3 regions of the Streptomyces sp. AHU1 genome follow, and region 1 is predicted to be linked to each of the others. Evidence: riboswitches for the same ligand, from Rfam matches in the RefSeq annotation. Region 1 holds a riboswitch; each other region holds the start of a gene.
What was found. Region 1 has a riboswitch for cobalamin ahead of ACICHK_RS35265 (CbtB-domain containing protein). Riboswitches for the same ligand answer to the same signal wherever they lie in the genome.
Positions count from the first base shown of each region.

Region 1 (4,648 bases):
GAAACCGTCCAGTGGGTCCGAGGGGCCGAGGAACTGTTCGACCGATCGACCGCGGGTCAGGGCACCGGCAGCGAAGGACTCGACCAGGTAGCGCACCCAGGCAGCCCGGAGACCGAGGGAGACGTCGCGCTTCAGTGGGGCTGCAGGTGGACGACAGATCCGGTGCTGACCCGACAGTCAGCGTGCCGAGTCACACTCCCCTCCAGTCCGTGCCGACGGTTCGGTGCCGACTGTCCCGCTTTTGTGCCGACTGAAAAGCCTCGTCACACGGGCCTAGCGCCGCACCCGGGGCATCCCCAGTCCGATCCACGAGATGATCTCCCGCTGGATCTCGTTGTTGCCGCCGCCGAAGGTGAAGATCACGGCCGATCGGTAGCCGCGTTCGAGTTCGCCGTGCAGGACGGCGCCGGCGGAGCCCTCCTTGAGGACACCGGGGGCCGCCACGATCTCCATCAGCCAGGCGTACGCGTCCCGGCGCGCCTCGGAGCCGTACACCTTGACGGCGGAGGCGTCCTGCGGGGTGAGCGTGCCCTCCTGGACGGCGTTCACCATGCGCCAGTTGAGGAGTTTCATGGCGTCCAGCCTGGTGTGCGTGCGGGCGAGGAGGCGGCGCACCCAGGGGAGGTCGACGACGCGGCGGCCATCGGCGAGCTTGGTCTCCGTCGCCCAGCGCTGGACGTCGTGCAGGGCGCGGATGGCCATGGTGCCGTGCGCGGCGAGGGTGACGCGCTCGTGGTTGAGCTGGTTGGTGATCAGCCGCCAGCCCTTGTTCTCCTCGCCGACCCGGCGCGTGGCGGGGACCTTGATGTTCTCGTAGTAGCTGGCGGTGGTGTCGTGCGAGGCGAGCGTGTTGATGACGGTGCACGAATAGCCGGGGTCGGAGGTCGGCACGAGGAGCATGGTGATGCCCTTGTGCGGCGGGGCGTCCGGATCGGTGCGGACCGCGAGCCACACCCAGTCGGCCGTGTCACCGTTGGTCGTCCAGATCTTCTGGCCGTCGACCGTGTAGTGGCCGGTCTCCTCGTCGCCCTCCCGTACGGCCCTGGTCCGGAGCGCGGCGAGGTCGGTCCCGGCGCCCGGCTCGCTGTAGCCGATCGCGAAGTCGATCTCGCCGGAGAGGATCTTCGGCAGGAAGTACGCCTTCTGCTCCTCCGTACCGAACCGCATGATCGTCGGCCCCACGGTGTTGAGCGCCATCAGCGGCAGCGGCACCCCGGCCTGAGCCGCCTCGTCGAAGAAGATGAACTGCTCCATCGGGGTCAGGCCCCGCCCGCCGTATTCCTCTGGCCAGCCGACCCCGAGCCAGCCGTCCGCGCCGAGCCGCCTGATCGTCTCGCGGTAGAAGCGCTTCTGCGCCGCCGGGTCGCCGTGGCGCGCGTAGGCGTTGTCCGGCACCAACTCGGCGAAGTAGAGACGAAGTTCGGTCCGCAACCGCTGCTGCTCCGGCGTGTATTCGAGATGCACGGCGCCTCCTGCCTCCCGGGCCCGACCTGACGGCGCACACCGTAGAACGTGTTCCAGAAATTGGGAATGCCGATGACACGGGCGCCGCCTGGACGCGCGTCGGGGCCAAGGGGTGCGGGCGGGCCGCCGGCCGCGAGGGGCGTGCGCGCACACGCGAGGGGCGGTGTCCGGTCACCCGGGCACCGCCCCTCGTGCGGGCCGGGTTCCCCCGGCCGTCGCGGAATGCCGTCGCTCGTACGCCCCCGTGGCCGTCAGTGGCAGGGGAAGCCGAGCAGGTGTCGGGCGTCGTGGACCCATTCGTGGACGTTCTCGCCGGAGACCAGGGAGGTGGCGCCCTGTTCGGCACCGACGAAGTAGAGCAGGACCAGCATCAGGACACCGAAGAACGCCGCCCAGGGGACGATCGCGCCGATCGGCAGCTTGGCGGGAACGGCGGTGGGCGTGACGGTCGGCTGGACGACGGACTGCGCCATGGGGCAGAACCTCCTGGGGAACTCGCGTCCCATCTCGGTGGTGCACGGGACGACGGCCACGGGTCTGACTCACCCGCGTCCGTCACCCCTGGCCGGAGTGGCGTGCGCCGGGCTCACAGTGGCGCGACCGTGCCGGAATTCCACCGGGCTTCCGTCGAACCGTCGTCAATATCCACGCGACCGTACCGCGAAGCCTCACCCCGGCCAAGGGCGCACGCCCCCGGCGTACTGTGAGAATGACGGTATGACCACCCGGATGTTCTTGGTTTCAGCGGCGATCGGCGAGGCACTGCGCGAGGCCCGCTTCGACGACGGGAGTCCGCTGGACGCCTCGGGCCTGCGAGCCGCCCGGACGGCGGCCGAAGCGGGTGCCGTTCCGGCCGGCGGGCGGCTGTGGGTCTCCCCCACCGTGAGGTGCCGGCAGACCGCCGAGGCACTCGGGCTTCAAGACGGCCTCGAGACGGCGGAGTTGGCCCCTCTGGACGTGGGCCGCTGGCGCGGGGCGACGCTCGCCGAGGTGGGCGCGAAGGAGCCGGAGGCAGTGGCGCGGTGGCTCGCCGATCCGGTGTCGGCGCCGCACGACGGCGAGTCGGTGCGGGAGTTCTGCGACCGGGTGGCGGAACACCTCGACACGGCGGCCGAGTTCAGCGGACGGACCGTCGCCGTGGTGGAGCCCGAGGTCGTACGGGCCCTGGTGGTACGGGCGCTGGGGGCACCGGAGTCGGCGTTCTGGCGGGTGGACGTGCCGCCGCTCACCGTCACGGAGCTGAGCGGGCGCGCGGGGCGCTGGAACGTCCGCGCCGGACGCCCGCTCGTCTGACCGGCCCGCTCCGGGCGGCGCGCGACCTCATCGCAGCGTGGCGATGAAGTCCGAGCACGACCGGGCGCAGTCACGGCAGTTCTGCGCGGCGGCCTCCGCCCCGGGACATTCGTCGAACGCCTCGGCGCACTCCAGGCAGACGTCACGACACCACTCCAGCCGGGCGCGGAGCTCCCGGTCGCTCAGCCCCGGATGACGGGACAGCACCTGGCAGGTCGCCTCGCACACCTCCGCGCAGAGAATGCCCGAACGCCGCGCGGTCTCCTGCTTCTTCGGCCCGCCGGGATCCATGAGGCTCGCGCGCAGCGTGGAGGTCCTGGCGCATTCGGCACAGGCCCGGGCGCACTCGAAGCGGTCCTCCAGGTACCGGAACAGCTCCTGCTGTGAAGGCGTCGTCGTCACGAACAGGCGGGTAGCCGGAGGGAGTCGGTTCAAACGGCGCGAGGCCGGGCCTCAGGCGCCGGCCGCCTCCCGGGAGATCTGCTCGAACTGCGCCCCCATGGCCTCGGAGAGCGCCTGCGCCGCCGACAACGGGCGGACCATCACCATGAGTTCGTCGATGCGTCCGTCCTCGTCGAAGTGCAGGAAGTCGCAGCCGTTGATCTCCTTGTCGCCCACCTTGGCCGTGAAGACCAGCGCGTGGTCACGGCCGTCGGCCCCGGCGATCTCACGGACGTAGCGGAAGTCGCTGAAGACGCGCCAGACGCCGCGCAGGATGGCCGCGGTGATCGGCTTGCCCGGGTAGGGCTTGAAGGCGACGGGGCTGGTGAACACGACGTCGTCGGCCAGCAGCTCCTCGACCGCGTCGAGGTCTCCGGCCTCCACGGCCTTGCGGAAGGAGTTCATCGCACCCATCTCCTCTACTCAATTAATTGATTAAGTGCAGATAAGATTAGTCCTGTGGGCAGGGGCCGTCTAGCCTTGCGGGATGGCATTGCGCAACGCGGTACTGGCCGCGCTCCTGGAGGGCGAGGCGTCGGGCTACGACCTGGCCAAGGGGTTCGACGCCTCGGTGGCCAACTTCTGGATGGCGACCCCGCAACAGCTGTACCGGGAACTCGACCGGATGGAGTCCGAGGGGCTCATCGAGGCCCGGGTGGTGCAGCAGGAACGCCGGCCCAACAAGCGGCTCTTCTCGCTGACCGCGGCGGGGCTCGAAGCACTGGCCTCCTTCACCTCGGGACCCGCGAAACCCACCGCGATCCGCGACGAGCTGATGGTCAAGGTGTACGCGCTCGACATGGGGGACGCCGACGCCGTCCGGGTGGCGATCACCGAGCGGCTGGAGGGGGCGCGCGCCAAGCTGGCGCACTACGAGCGGATCGGCGCCCGCCTGCTCGACGGGCGCGCCGAGGACGAGTACCTCGCCTCGGCCGAGCGCGTCGGCCCGTATCTCACCCTCCTGGGGGGACGCGCCTTCGAGCGGGCCATCATCGACTGGGCGGAACGGGCGCTGCTGGTCCTGGAACAACGGGCGTCCGCCACCCGCTGAAGGCCGCGTGTCCGCATTAGCCTGGTCGCGGGCGGTACCGGTTTCGGCCCGTTCCGGCGCGGTCCGGTTCGATCCGGCCGGGTTCGGCCCGGTGCGTTTCGGGTCCGGTCGGCCCGGCGCGTTTCGGGTCCGGTCGGCCCGGCGCGCTTCGGGTCGGAGCGGCCGGCACGAAGGAGGGCGGTCATGGTGCGTGCGCTCGGTGTCGCTGTCGTGGGGTTCGGCTGGATGGGACGGGTGCACACACAGGCGTACGCCCGCGTCCTCCACCACTTCCCGCGGCTCTCCCTGCGTCCCGAACCGGTCGCCGTCGCCGACGAGGTGCCCGGCCGGGCCGAGGAGGCCGCCGCGCGGTACGGTTTCGCGACCGCCGTACGCGACTGGCGGGAGATCGCCGCCGAT
Region 1 is NZ_CP174283.1:7,972,929-7,977,576, reverse strand. It holds gene ACICHK_RS35270 (acyl-CoA dehydrogenase family protein) at 274-1,464, opposite strand; gene ACICHK_RS35265 (CbtB-domain containing protein) at 1,716-1,937, opposite strand; cobalamin riboswitch at 1,975-2,136, opposite strand; gene ACICHK_RS35260 (histidine phosphatase family protein) at 2,182-2,757, shown strand; gene ACICHK_RS35255 (ferredoxin) at 2,785-3,159, opposite strand; gene ACICHK_RS35250 (nuclear transport factor 2 family protein) at 3,211-3,603, opposite strand; gene ACICHK_RS35245 (PadR family transcriptional regulator) at 3,686-4,249, shown strand; gene ACICHK_RS35240 (Gfo/Idh/MocA family protein) at 4,433-4,648, shown strand, end outside.

Region 2 (4,648 bases), 420 kb from region 1:
CGAACACCATCTCAATCCCGGTGTGGCCGGAACCTCGCCAGCCGTCGTCATCGCCCTGACCGCCGCCGCGACCTCGACCATCCGGCTCGGCGCCGGTGCCGTGCAACTCGGCCACCGCACCGCCCTGTCCACCGTCGAGGAGTTCGGTCTGATCGACGCGCTGCACCCCGGGCGCCTCGACCTCGGCCTCGGGCGCTCCGGCGGCCGGCCGTCCGGCAAGCCCGCCGTCCCGCCCGCCACCGTGACCCCGGTGGTCGACGGCCGCGCCCCGAACGGGCTGCGCATCCCGCCCCGCTTCTCCTTCGAGCACCTTCTCGGCTCACCGCGGATCGCCCTGCAGCGCACCCTCCTCCAGCAGCCCGGCGCACAGTCGCAGGACTACGGCGAGCAGATCGACGACATCCTCGCGCTGCTCGCGGGCACCTACCGCTCGCCGGACGGCGTCGAGGCGCACGTCGTCCCCGGGGAGGGTGCCGACCTGGAGGTGTGGATCCTGGGCAGCAGCGGCGGACAGAGCGCCGAAGCGGCCGGCCGGGGCGGGCTCCGGTTCGCCGCGAACTACCACGTCAGTCCGGCCACCGTGCTGGAGGCGGTGGAGGGCTACCGCGCCGCGTTCCAGCCCTCCGACGTCCTCGACAAGCCGTACGTCAGCGTGTCCGCGGACGTCGTCGTCGCCGAGGACGACGAGAAGGCCCGCGAACTCGCCACGGGATACGGCCTCTGGGTCCGCAGCATCCGCACGGCCGAGGGGGCCATCGAGTTCCCCACCCCGGACGAGGCGCGCGCCCACGTCTGGTCGGACGCCGACCGGACGCTCGTCCAGGACCGCCTCGACACTCAGTTCGTCGGCTCCCCGCAGCGGGTGGCCGACCAGTTGGCGCAGCTCCAGGAGGCCACCGGAGCCGACGAACTGCTCGTCACCACGATCACCCACGGACACGCGGACCGGGTGCGGTCGTACGAGCTGCTGGCCGAGGAGTGGCGCACACGGTGACCCACCGCCTCTGCCGGACGTCCCTCGCCCGGGGACCGCCGACCAGGACGGGAACCCGGACACCACCGGTGTGTACGGTGGCGGGAAGATCGCCGTGACCGGCGAACCGGCCGGACCGTGGAAGGAACCACCGAGATCATGCGCGTCATCGTGGCCCGTCGGCCGGCGGAGGTGTCCGGATGAACGGCACCGGGACATCGGGCGCCGGGGATCCCGTCCTGCTGCGCACCGAGGGACGGGCCGCCCGTCTCACCCTCAACCGGCCCAGGGCCCTCAACGCCCTGAACCACGAGATGGTGCGCCGGATCGACGGGGCGCTCACCGCCTGGGAACACGACCCGGCCGTCGAGACCGTCGTCGTCACCGGCGCCGGGGAACGCGGACTGTGCGCGGGCGGCGACATCCGGGTCGTCCACGACGACGCGCGCGACGGGGACGGCACCGCGTCCGCCGCCTTCTGGCGGGACGAGTACCGCCTCAACGCCCGTATCGCCCGCTATCCCAAGCCGTACGTGGCGGTCATGGACGGCATCGTCATGGGCGGCGGCGTCGGCGTCTCCGCGCACGGCAGCGTCCGGATCGTCACCGAACGCTCGCGGATCGCCATGCCCGAGACCGGCATCGGTTTCGTCCCCGACGTCGGCGGCACCCGTCTGCTCGGCCTCGCCCCGGGCGAACTCGGCACCCACCTCGCCCTGACGGGCGCCTCGATCGGCGCCGGGGACGCGCTGCTGTGCGGCCTCGCCGACCACTACGTGCCCTCCGCCTCGCTCCCGCGACTGCTGTCCGACCTCGCCGACCGGCCCGTGGCGGAGGCCCTGGCCGCGCACGAGCGGCCCGCGCCCCCGGCGGAACTCGCGGAGCGGCGCGGATGGATCGACGCCTGCTACGAGGCCGACACGGTCGAGGAGATCGTCCAGCGGCTGCTCGCGGCCGGTGACCCGTCCGCCAAGGAGACGGCGGAGATCCTCCTCGGCAACTCGCCCACCGCCCTGAAGGTCACGCTGGCCGCCCTGCGCCGCGCCCGGCGGCTCGGCTCGCTGGAGCGCGTCCTGGACCAGGAGTACCGCGTGTCCTGCGCGGCCCTGTCCGCCCCCGACCTGGTGGAGGGCGTCCGGGCCCAGATCATCGACAAGGACCGCGAGCCGCGCTGGTCCCCGGCCACGCTCGCCGAGGTCACCGACGCCGACGTCGAGCGCTTCTTCGCCCCGCTCGGCGAGCGTGAACTCGGCCTGTCCGACGGGGCCTTCCGGTCGTCGTGAGGACCCGTCACCTGGGACGAGAGGAAGATCACCCCGGTCGGCGCGGTCTTGGCCAGGTACGCGGCACGCGGTACGGTCGGTCCGATATCGATGACGTCAAGACGGAAGCCGGCGGAAATCCGGCACGGTCGCGCCACTGTGAGCGAGACGCCCCAGCCACGCTGGGCGCCCCGTGAGTCAGACCCGTAGGCGGCATCCTGTGCACCACCGAGATGGGACGCGAACTCCCGAGGAGGTCCTGCCATGGCGCAGACCGTCGCCCAGCCGACAGCCACCACCCCCGCCATCCCCGCCAAGCTGCCGATCGGTGCGATCGCCCCCTGGGCGGTCTTCTTCGGCATCCTGATGCTGGTCCTGCTGTACTTCGTCGGCGCCGAGCAGGGCGCCACCTCCGTCGTCTCCGGCGAGGACGTCCACGAGTGGGTGCACGACGCCCGCCACCTGCTCGGCTTCCCCTGCCACTGACCCGAGGGGACCGCGCACACCCATGAACTCCGCAACGGTAAGAAATCTCCTCGTGCGGGGCATGCTCGCCGGCCTCGCGGCCGGTGTACTCGCCCTGGTCGTCGCCTACTTCCTCGGTGAACCGAGCGTCGACAGCGCCATCGGCCTCGAGGAGGCCCACGCCCACACCCACGAGCACGGGCACGAGGTCGAACTCGTCTCCCGGAGCCTGCAGTCCACCGCGGGCCTGGCCACCGGCGTCCTGGTCTACGGCGTCTCCTTCGGCGGCATCGCCGCGCTCGCCTACTGCTTCGCACTGGGCCGCGTGGGCCGCTTCGGACCGCGCGCGACCGCGCTCCTGCTGTCCGGGACCGCGCTGCTGGCCGTGTACGTCGTGCCGTTCCTGAAGTACCCGGCCAACCCGCCGGCGGTCGGCGACGCCGACACCATCGGCAAGCGGACCGCCCTGTACTTCCTGATGATGGTCCTCAGCGTGCTCCTCGCGGTGGGCGCCGTCATCCTCGGCAAGCGCCTCGCGCCGACCCTCGGCACCTGGTACGCCACCGTCACCGCGGTGGCCGCCTTCGCCGTCGTGATCGGACTCGCCTACCAGTTCCTGCCCGTGGTCAACGAGGTCCCGGGAGGCTTCCCGGCCACCCTGCTGTGGCGGTTCAGGCTCTCCGCACTGGCCATCCAGACCGTCCTGTGGGGTGGATTCGGCCTGGTCTTCGGCGAGTTGGCCGAACGCATGCTCAACCCCCGGCCCGCCGGGGCACCTTCGGGCCGGTCGGTCCCGGCCGCGAACTGAACCCTCCGGCACCGACGCCACAGGCCCCCGGATCACTCCGGGGGCCTGTGGCGTTCGCGCGGTCCACCGCGGATATGAGCGGTGGCAGGGCTCCGACCTGCCCCGCCACCGCCGTCCAGGTCAGCGGCCCTCGCCGCCGAACACCTCCAGGATGCGCTCCGCCGCGAGCGTCGCCGTCAAGTCGCCCTCGCGGACCTGCCGTTCGAGCTCGGGGGCGAGAGCCCGTACGGCCCGGTCGGCGTGCAGCCGGCCGAGCAGTTCGTCCCGGACCATGTTCCAGGTCCAGTCCACCTGCTGGTCACGGCGCTTCTCGGCGAGGGCGCCGGTCGAGTCGAGCAGCGTCCGGTGCTGTTCCAGACGGTCCCAGAGGGTGTCCAGACCGGCCGACTCGCGGGCGCTGCAACTCAGCACCGGCGGCGTCCAGACGGCGTCCTTGCCGTGCATCAGCCGCAGCGCGCCCGCCAGTTCACGCGCCGCCGACTTCGCGTCGCGCTCGTGCGGACCGTCCGCCTTGTTGACCGCGATCACGTCCGCCAGCTCCAGGACGCCCTTCTTGATGCCCTGCAACTGGTCCCCGGTACGCGCCAGCGTGAGCAGCAGGAAGGAGTCGACCATGTTCGCGACCGCGGTCTCCGACTGACCGACACCGACCGTTTCCACCAGCACCACGTCGTAGCCGGCCGCCTCCATCACCACGATCGACTCGCGGGTCGCCTTCGCCACCCCGCCGAGCGTCCCGGCGGTGGGGGAGGGGCGGATGAACGCGGCCGGGTCCACGGCGAGCCGCTCCATCCGGGTCTTGTCACCCAGGATGGAGCCGCCCGTACGGCTGGAGGACGGGTCGACGGCGAGCACCGCCACCCGGTGCCCGAGCGAGGTCAGCATCGTGCCGAACGCGTCGATGAAGGTCGACTTGCCCACGCCCGGCACCCCGCTGACACCGATCCGCCGGGCCTTCCCGCTGTGCGGGAGCAGCTCGGTCAGCAACTCCTGCGCCAGCGCCCGGTGCTGGGGCCGGGTGGACTCGACGAGCGTGATGGCGCGGGCGACCAGCGCCCGCTTCCCGTCGAGCACACCCTTGACATAGGTGTCGAGTTCGATCACAGGTCGTGCCCGAGGTCGGCAGAGAGCCGCTGGACG
Region 2 is NZ_CP174283.1:8,394,245-8,398,892, forward strand. It holds gene ACICHK_RS37070 (LLM class flavin-dependent oxidoreductase) at 1-994, shown strand, start outside; gene ACICHK_RS37075 (enoyl-CoA hydratase/isomerase family protein) at 1,174-2,256, shown strand; cobalamin riboswitch at 2,313-2,459, shown strand; gene ACICHK_RS37080 (CbtB-domain containing protein) at 2,500-2,721, shown strand; gene ACICHK_RS37085 (CbtA family protein) at 2,744-3,508, shown strand; gene meaB (methylmalonyl Co-A mutase-associated GTPase MeaB) at 3,629-4,612, opposite strand; gene scpA (methylmalonyl-CoA mutase) at 4,609-4,648, opposite strand, start outside.
Region 2: linked by a shared signal. The riboswitch ahead of ACICHK_RS37080 (CbtB-domain containing protein) and the one ahead of ACICHK_RS35265 (CbtB-domain containing protein) in region 1 are both predicted to bind cobalamin.

Region 3 (4,648 bases), 5.6 Mb from region 1:
CGGACCGAGACGTTGCCCGACGTGCCGACGACCAGCCCGTCGGCGACCGTGCGGCGGGCCGTCGCGACGAGCTCGTCCCAAGTCCGCCGGAGGGCGTCGCCCGTCTCCCGCTCGCCGGGCTCGCCCGCCGCCCCTGGGTGCTCGCGCCCGTCCCGTACGTCCCGGTGCCGCTCATTCATGACGCGATCCTGCCAGGAACTGCCGTCCAGGGCCCCGAACGGGCGCGTTCCGGGGCGAATACGGCCCATCAAAAGCCCATGGTTGTATGTGATTTACATCACATCACACCGATGAAACGTCCACGTAACCCCGATCGGACATTCACCGCGCTTCACACCCCGTGATCGGTCCATTACGACCCGATCCGCACCCGGACGTCACCCCTGAAGCGCACCTCCCGGCCCCCCGAACGGCGTGACGGGGGCTACAGCCTGGGCGTGACGGGGATCTCGCCGTTCAAACCTGCTCCGACCCGAACGGCCCACCGGGGTCCGGGAGCCCAAGCGGAGCACGGAATTCCGTATCCGTTCGAACCCGCCGGGCCCTCCCTCGACACAAGCGGAATGCCGGTCCACTGTTCGGGACACCATCAGGTCCGACCCAGTTCACCTTCCGTTCACCCAGGTTGCCTACGGTCCACCTGCCACTGACGTCCAACAGAAGCCTGGGTAAATGGAACACATCACGCTCCTCCTCGGAATCGTGATCGTCACCGCTCTCGTGTTCGATTTCACGAACGGTTTCCACGACACCGCCAACGCGATGGCCACCACCATCTCGACCGGCGCACTCAAGCCCAAGGTCGCGGTGGCCATGTCCGCCGCCCTCAACCTTGTCGGCGCCTTCCTCTCCGTCGAGGTCGCCAACACGATCTCCAAGGGCCTCGTCGACGAGACGGGCATCCGGCCAGAGGTGATCTTCGCCGCGCTCGTCGGCGCGATCCTCTGGAACCTGGTGACATGGCTCGTCGGACTCCCGTCCAGCTCCTCGCACGCCCTCATGGGCGGCCTGGTCGGCGCCACCATCGCCTCCGCCGGCACCGGCGCCGTGCACGGTGACGTCCTGGTCGGCAAGGTGCTCCTGCCCGCCGTCGCGGCCCCGATCGTCGCGGGCCTGGCGGCGATGGTCGCGACCCGCCTGTCGTACAAGCTCAGCGGTGACGCCGACACCAAGGCCACCAAGAAGGGCTACCGCGCCGGCCAGATAGCCTCCGCGGGCCTGGTCTCGCTGGCCCACGGCACCAACGACGCGCAGAAGACGATGGGCATCATCACCCTGGCCCTGGTCGCCGGTGGCGCCGTCGCTCCCGACTCCGACCCGCCGGTCTGGGTCATCCTCTCCGCCGGTCTCGCCATCGCGCTCGGCACCTACCTGGGCGGCTGGCGCATCATCCGCACGATGGGCAAGGGCCTGACGGACCTCCAGCCGCGTCAGGGCTTCGCCGCCCAGACCAGCGCGGCCACGGTCATCCTGGCCTCCTCGCACATCGGCTTCTCCCTCTCCACCACGCACTCGGTCTCCGGCTCCGTGATGGGCGCGGGCCTCGGCCGCAAGGGCGGTGTGGTCCGCTGGTCCACCGCGACCCGCATGGCCGTCGCCTGGGTGCTCACGCTGCCCGCCGCCGCCCTGGTCGGCGCGCTCGCCGAATGGGTGACCGGTTTCGGCACCTGGGGCACCGCGCTCGTGGCCGTCTTCCTGGTCGCGTCCAGCTTCGCGATCTGGCGCCGCTCGCGCCGCGAGGTGATCGACCACAACAACGTGAACGACACCGAGGAGCCCCCCGGTGTGGTGACGCAGGCCATCGCCGCCGTCACCCCGCCCCCGGCCGGCACCGTGGCCGAAGGCCTCACGGCCACCATCCCCGCTCCGGCCGAGTCCACGGTGACCCCGTCGGCGCCGTCGGCCGCGGCCTGAGACCCGAAGGAAGAAACAGCATGAGCATCGACTGGTCGGCCCTCGGATCCGTCTTCGGGGTCAGCCTCGGAGTGTCCGTGGCCCTCATCGCCCTCTTCACCCTCGGCGTCGCCGGCCTCTCCAAGAAGGAGACGTCCCAGGGCGGTTCCGCGGTCGCGGCGGCCACCGGCGCGTACGTCTGCTTCGCGGCCTGCGCCGCGGCGGTGGCGTACGGCATCTCTCTGATCATCACCAAGTAGCCCGTCAGGCGCGGCCCGGAACCGGGTCGCGCCGAGCGGACCGCGCGTGGGGCGCGGGACGGATCACCGTCCCGCGCCCCACGCGTATGTGGGCCTGCGCACACTGTCCCTCCGCAGGTCAAGAGCCAGTTGACGGCCGTTCACACCCCGTGGTGGACTGCCGGAGCCAAGTACGGCGGCATGAGAGGAAGCCGGTGCGAATCCGGCGCGGTCCCGCCACTGTCATCGGGGAAGGAACTCCCCGGGAGCCAGGAACTCTCACCGCCGGTCTCGTCGAACCAGGGCGTGGACACCCTGAGTGAGGACATATCGCCATGCGCGGCTGCCCGTTGCCCGTTCCGCTGAGTACGAAGGTTCCGCCGCACCCCACGGCCGGCTGACCCCGTGCGTGCCGATCGCGTCTTCGCGTACGGTGCCGCCGCCGGCCTCCTCGGCGACCTGCTGCTCGGCGATCCCCGCCGGGGGCATCCGGTCGCCGCGTTCGGGCGGGCCGCCGCTGCCGTGGAGCGGACCCTGTGGCGCGACCACCGCGGGTGGGGCGCCCTGCACACCGCCGTCTGCGTGGGCGGAGCCACCGGACTCGCCGCGCTCGCGAGCCGCAGCGTCCGCACCTCGCCCACCGCTTCGATCTCCCTGACCGCCGCCGCCACCTGGGCCGTCGTCGGAGGCACCTCCCTCGGCCGCGAGGCGCGGGCGGTCGGCGGCGCGCTCGCGGCCGGTGACCTCGGCGTGGCCCGGGAGCGGCTGCCGCACCTGTGCGGACGCGACCCGCAGGCGCTGGACGCCGACGGCGTCGCGCGCGCCGTCGTGGAGTCCGTCGCCGAGAACACCTCCGACGCCGTCGTGGGCGCCCTGGTCTGGGGCGCCGTCGCCGGCGTGCCCGGGCTCGTCGCCTTCCGCGCCGTGAACACCCTCGACGCCATGGTCGGACACAAGTCCCCCCGCCACCGGCGCTACGGCTGGGCCTCGGCCCGGCTCGACGACCTCGCGGGCTGGCCGGGCGCCCGGCTGACCGCCGTCCTCGCCGCCGCGGCCGGACCCGACCCGCGCGGCGCCCTGCGCGCCTGGCGCGCGGACGCCCACCGGCACCCGAGCCCCAACGCCGGGCCCGTGGAGGCCTCGTTCGCGGGCGCGCTCGGCGTGCGGCTCGGCGGCACCCTCTCGTACGGCGGACGGGTCGAGCACCGGCCCGTGCTGGGCGGCACGGGCCGCGCCGTCCAGGTCCACGACATCGAACGGGCCGTACGGCTCTCCCGGCGCGTCGGCTGGCTCGCGCTCGGGGTGAGCGCCGTCGCCCGGGTCCTGCTCAGCCGAACCGGACGGGTTTTGTCCACCAGGAAGGGACGCACCGCATGAGCGGCGGGCTGCTGATCGCCGGGACCACCTCCGACGCCGGGAAGAGCGTCGTGACCGCCGGGATCTGCCGGTGGCTGGTACGCCAGGGCGTCAAGGTCGCGCCCTTCAAGGCGCAGAACATGTCCCTGAACTCGTTCGTGACCCGCGAGGGCGCCGAGATCGGGCGGGCACAGGCCATGCAGGCGCAGGCCGCCCGCGTGGAGCCGACCGCGCTGATGAATCCCGTGCTGCTCAAGCCGGGCGGCGACCGCACCAGCCAGGTCGTCCTGATGGGCAGGCCGGTGGGCGAGATGAGCGCGCGCGGGTTCTTCGGAACGGCCGGACCCTCGGATCAGCCGGCGCCGGGCGGCGCGTCTGCCGGGGACAGACTGCGCGGGGGGCGCCAGGAGGCACTCCTCGCGACCGTCCTCGACTGTCTGGCGCAGTTGCGGGGCACGTATGACGCGGTGATCTGTGAAGGAGCCGGCAGCCCGGCCGAGATCAACCTGCGGCGCACCGACATCGTGAACATGGGGGTGGCGCGGAACGCGGGGCTCCCCGTGCTCGTCGTCGGCGACATCGACCGGGGCGGGGTGTTCGCCTCGTTCTTCGGGACGGTCGCGCTGCTGTCCCCCGAGGACCAGGCACTCGTCGCCGGGTTCCTCGTCAACAAGTTCCGCGGTGACGTCAGCCTGCTGGAGCCGGGCCTCGACATGCTGCACGGCCTCACCGGGCGGCGCACGTACGGCGTCCTGCCGTTCCGGCACGGGCTCGGCATCGACGAGGAGGACGGCCTGCGCGTCTCGCTGCGCGGGGCCGTCCGCGAGTCGGCGGTCTCCTCCCCCGTCGGCGAGGACGTCCTGCGGGTCGCGGTCTGCGCGGTCCCGCTGATGTCCAACTTCACCGACGTGGACGCGCTGGCCGCCGAACCCGGCGTCGTCGTGCGGTTCGTGGACCGGGCCGAGGAACTGGCCGACGCCGATCTGGTCGTCGTGCCCGGCACCCGCGGCACGGTCAAGGCGCTCCGGTGGCTGCGCGAGCGCGGCCTCGCGGACGCGATCGCGCACCGGGCCGCCGAGGGACGGCCCGTCCTCGGCGTCTGCGGCGGCTACCAGCTCCTCGGCGAACACATCGAGGACGAGGTCGAGTCCCGCGCCGGT
Region 3 is NZ_CP174283.1:2,348,438-2,353,085, forward strand. It holds gene ACICHK_RS10740 (class II aldolase/adducin family protein) at 1-179, opposite strand, end outside; gene ACICHK_RS10745 (anion permease) at 673-1,914, shown strand; gene ACICHK_RS10750 (hypothetical protein) at 1,935-2,153, shown strand; cobalamin riboswitch at 2,289-2,432, shown strand; gene ACICHK_RS10755 (cobalamin biosynthesis protein) at 2,538-3,509, shown strand; gene ACICHK_RS10760 (cobyric acid synthase) at 3,506-4,648, shown strand, end outside.
Region 3: linked by a shared signal. The riboswitch ahead of ACICHK_RS10755 (cobalamin biosynthesis protein) and the one ahead of ACICHK_RS35265 (CbtB-domain containing protein) in region 1 are both predicted to bind cobalamin.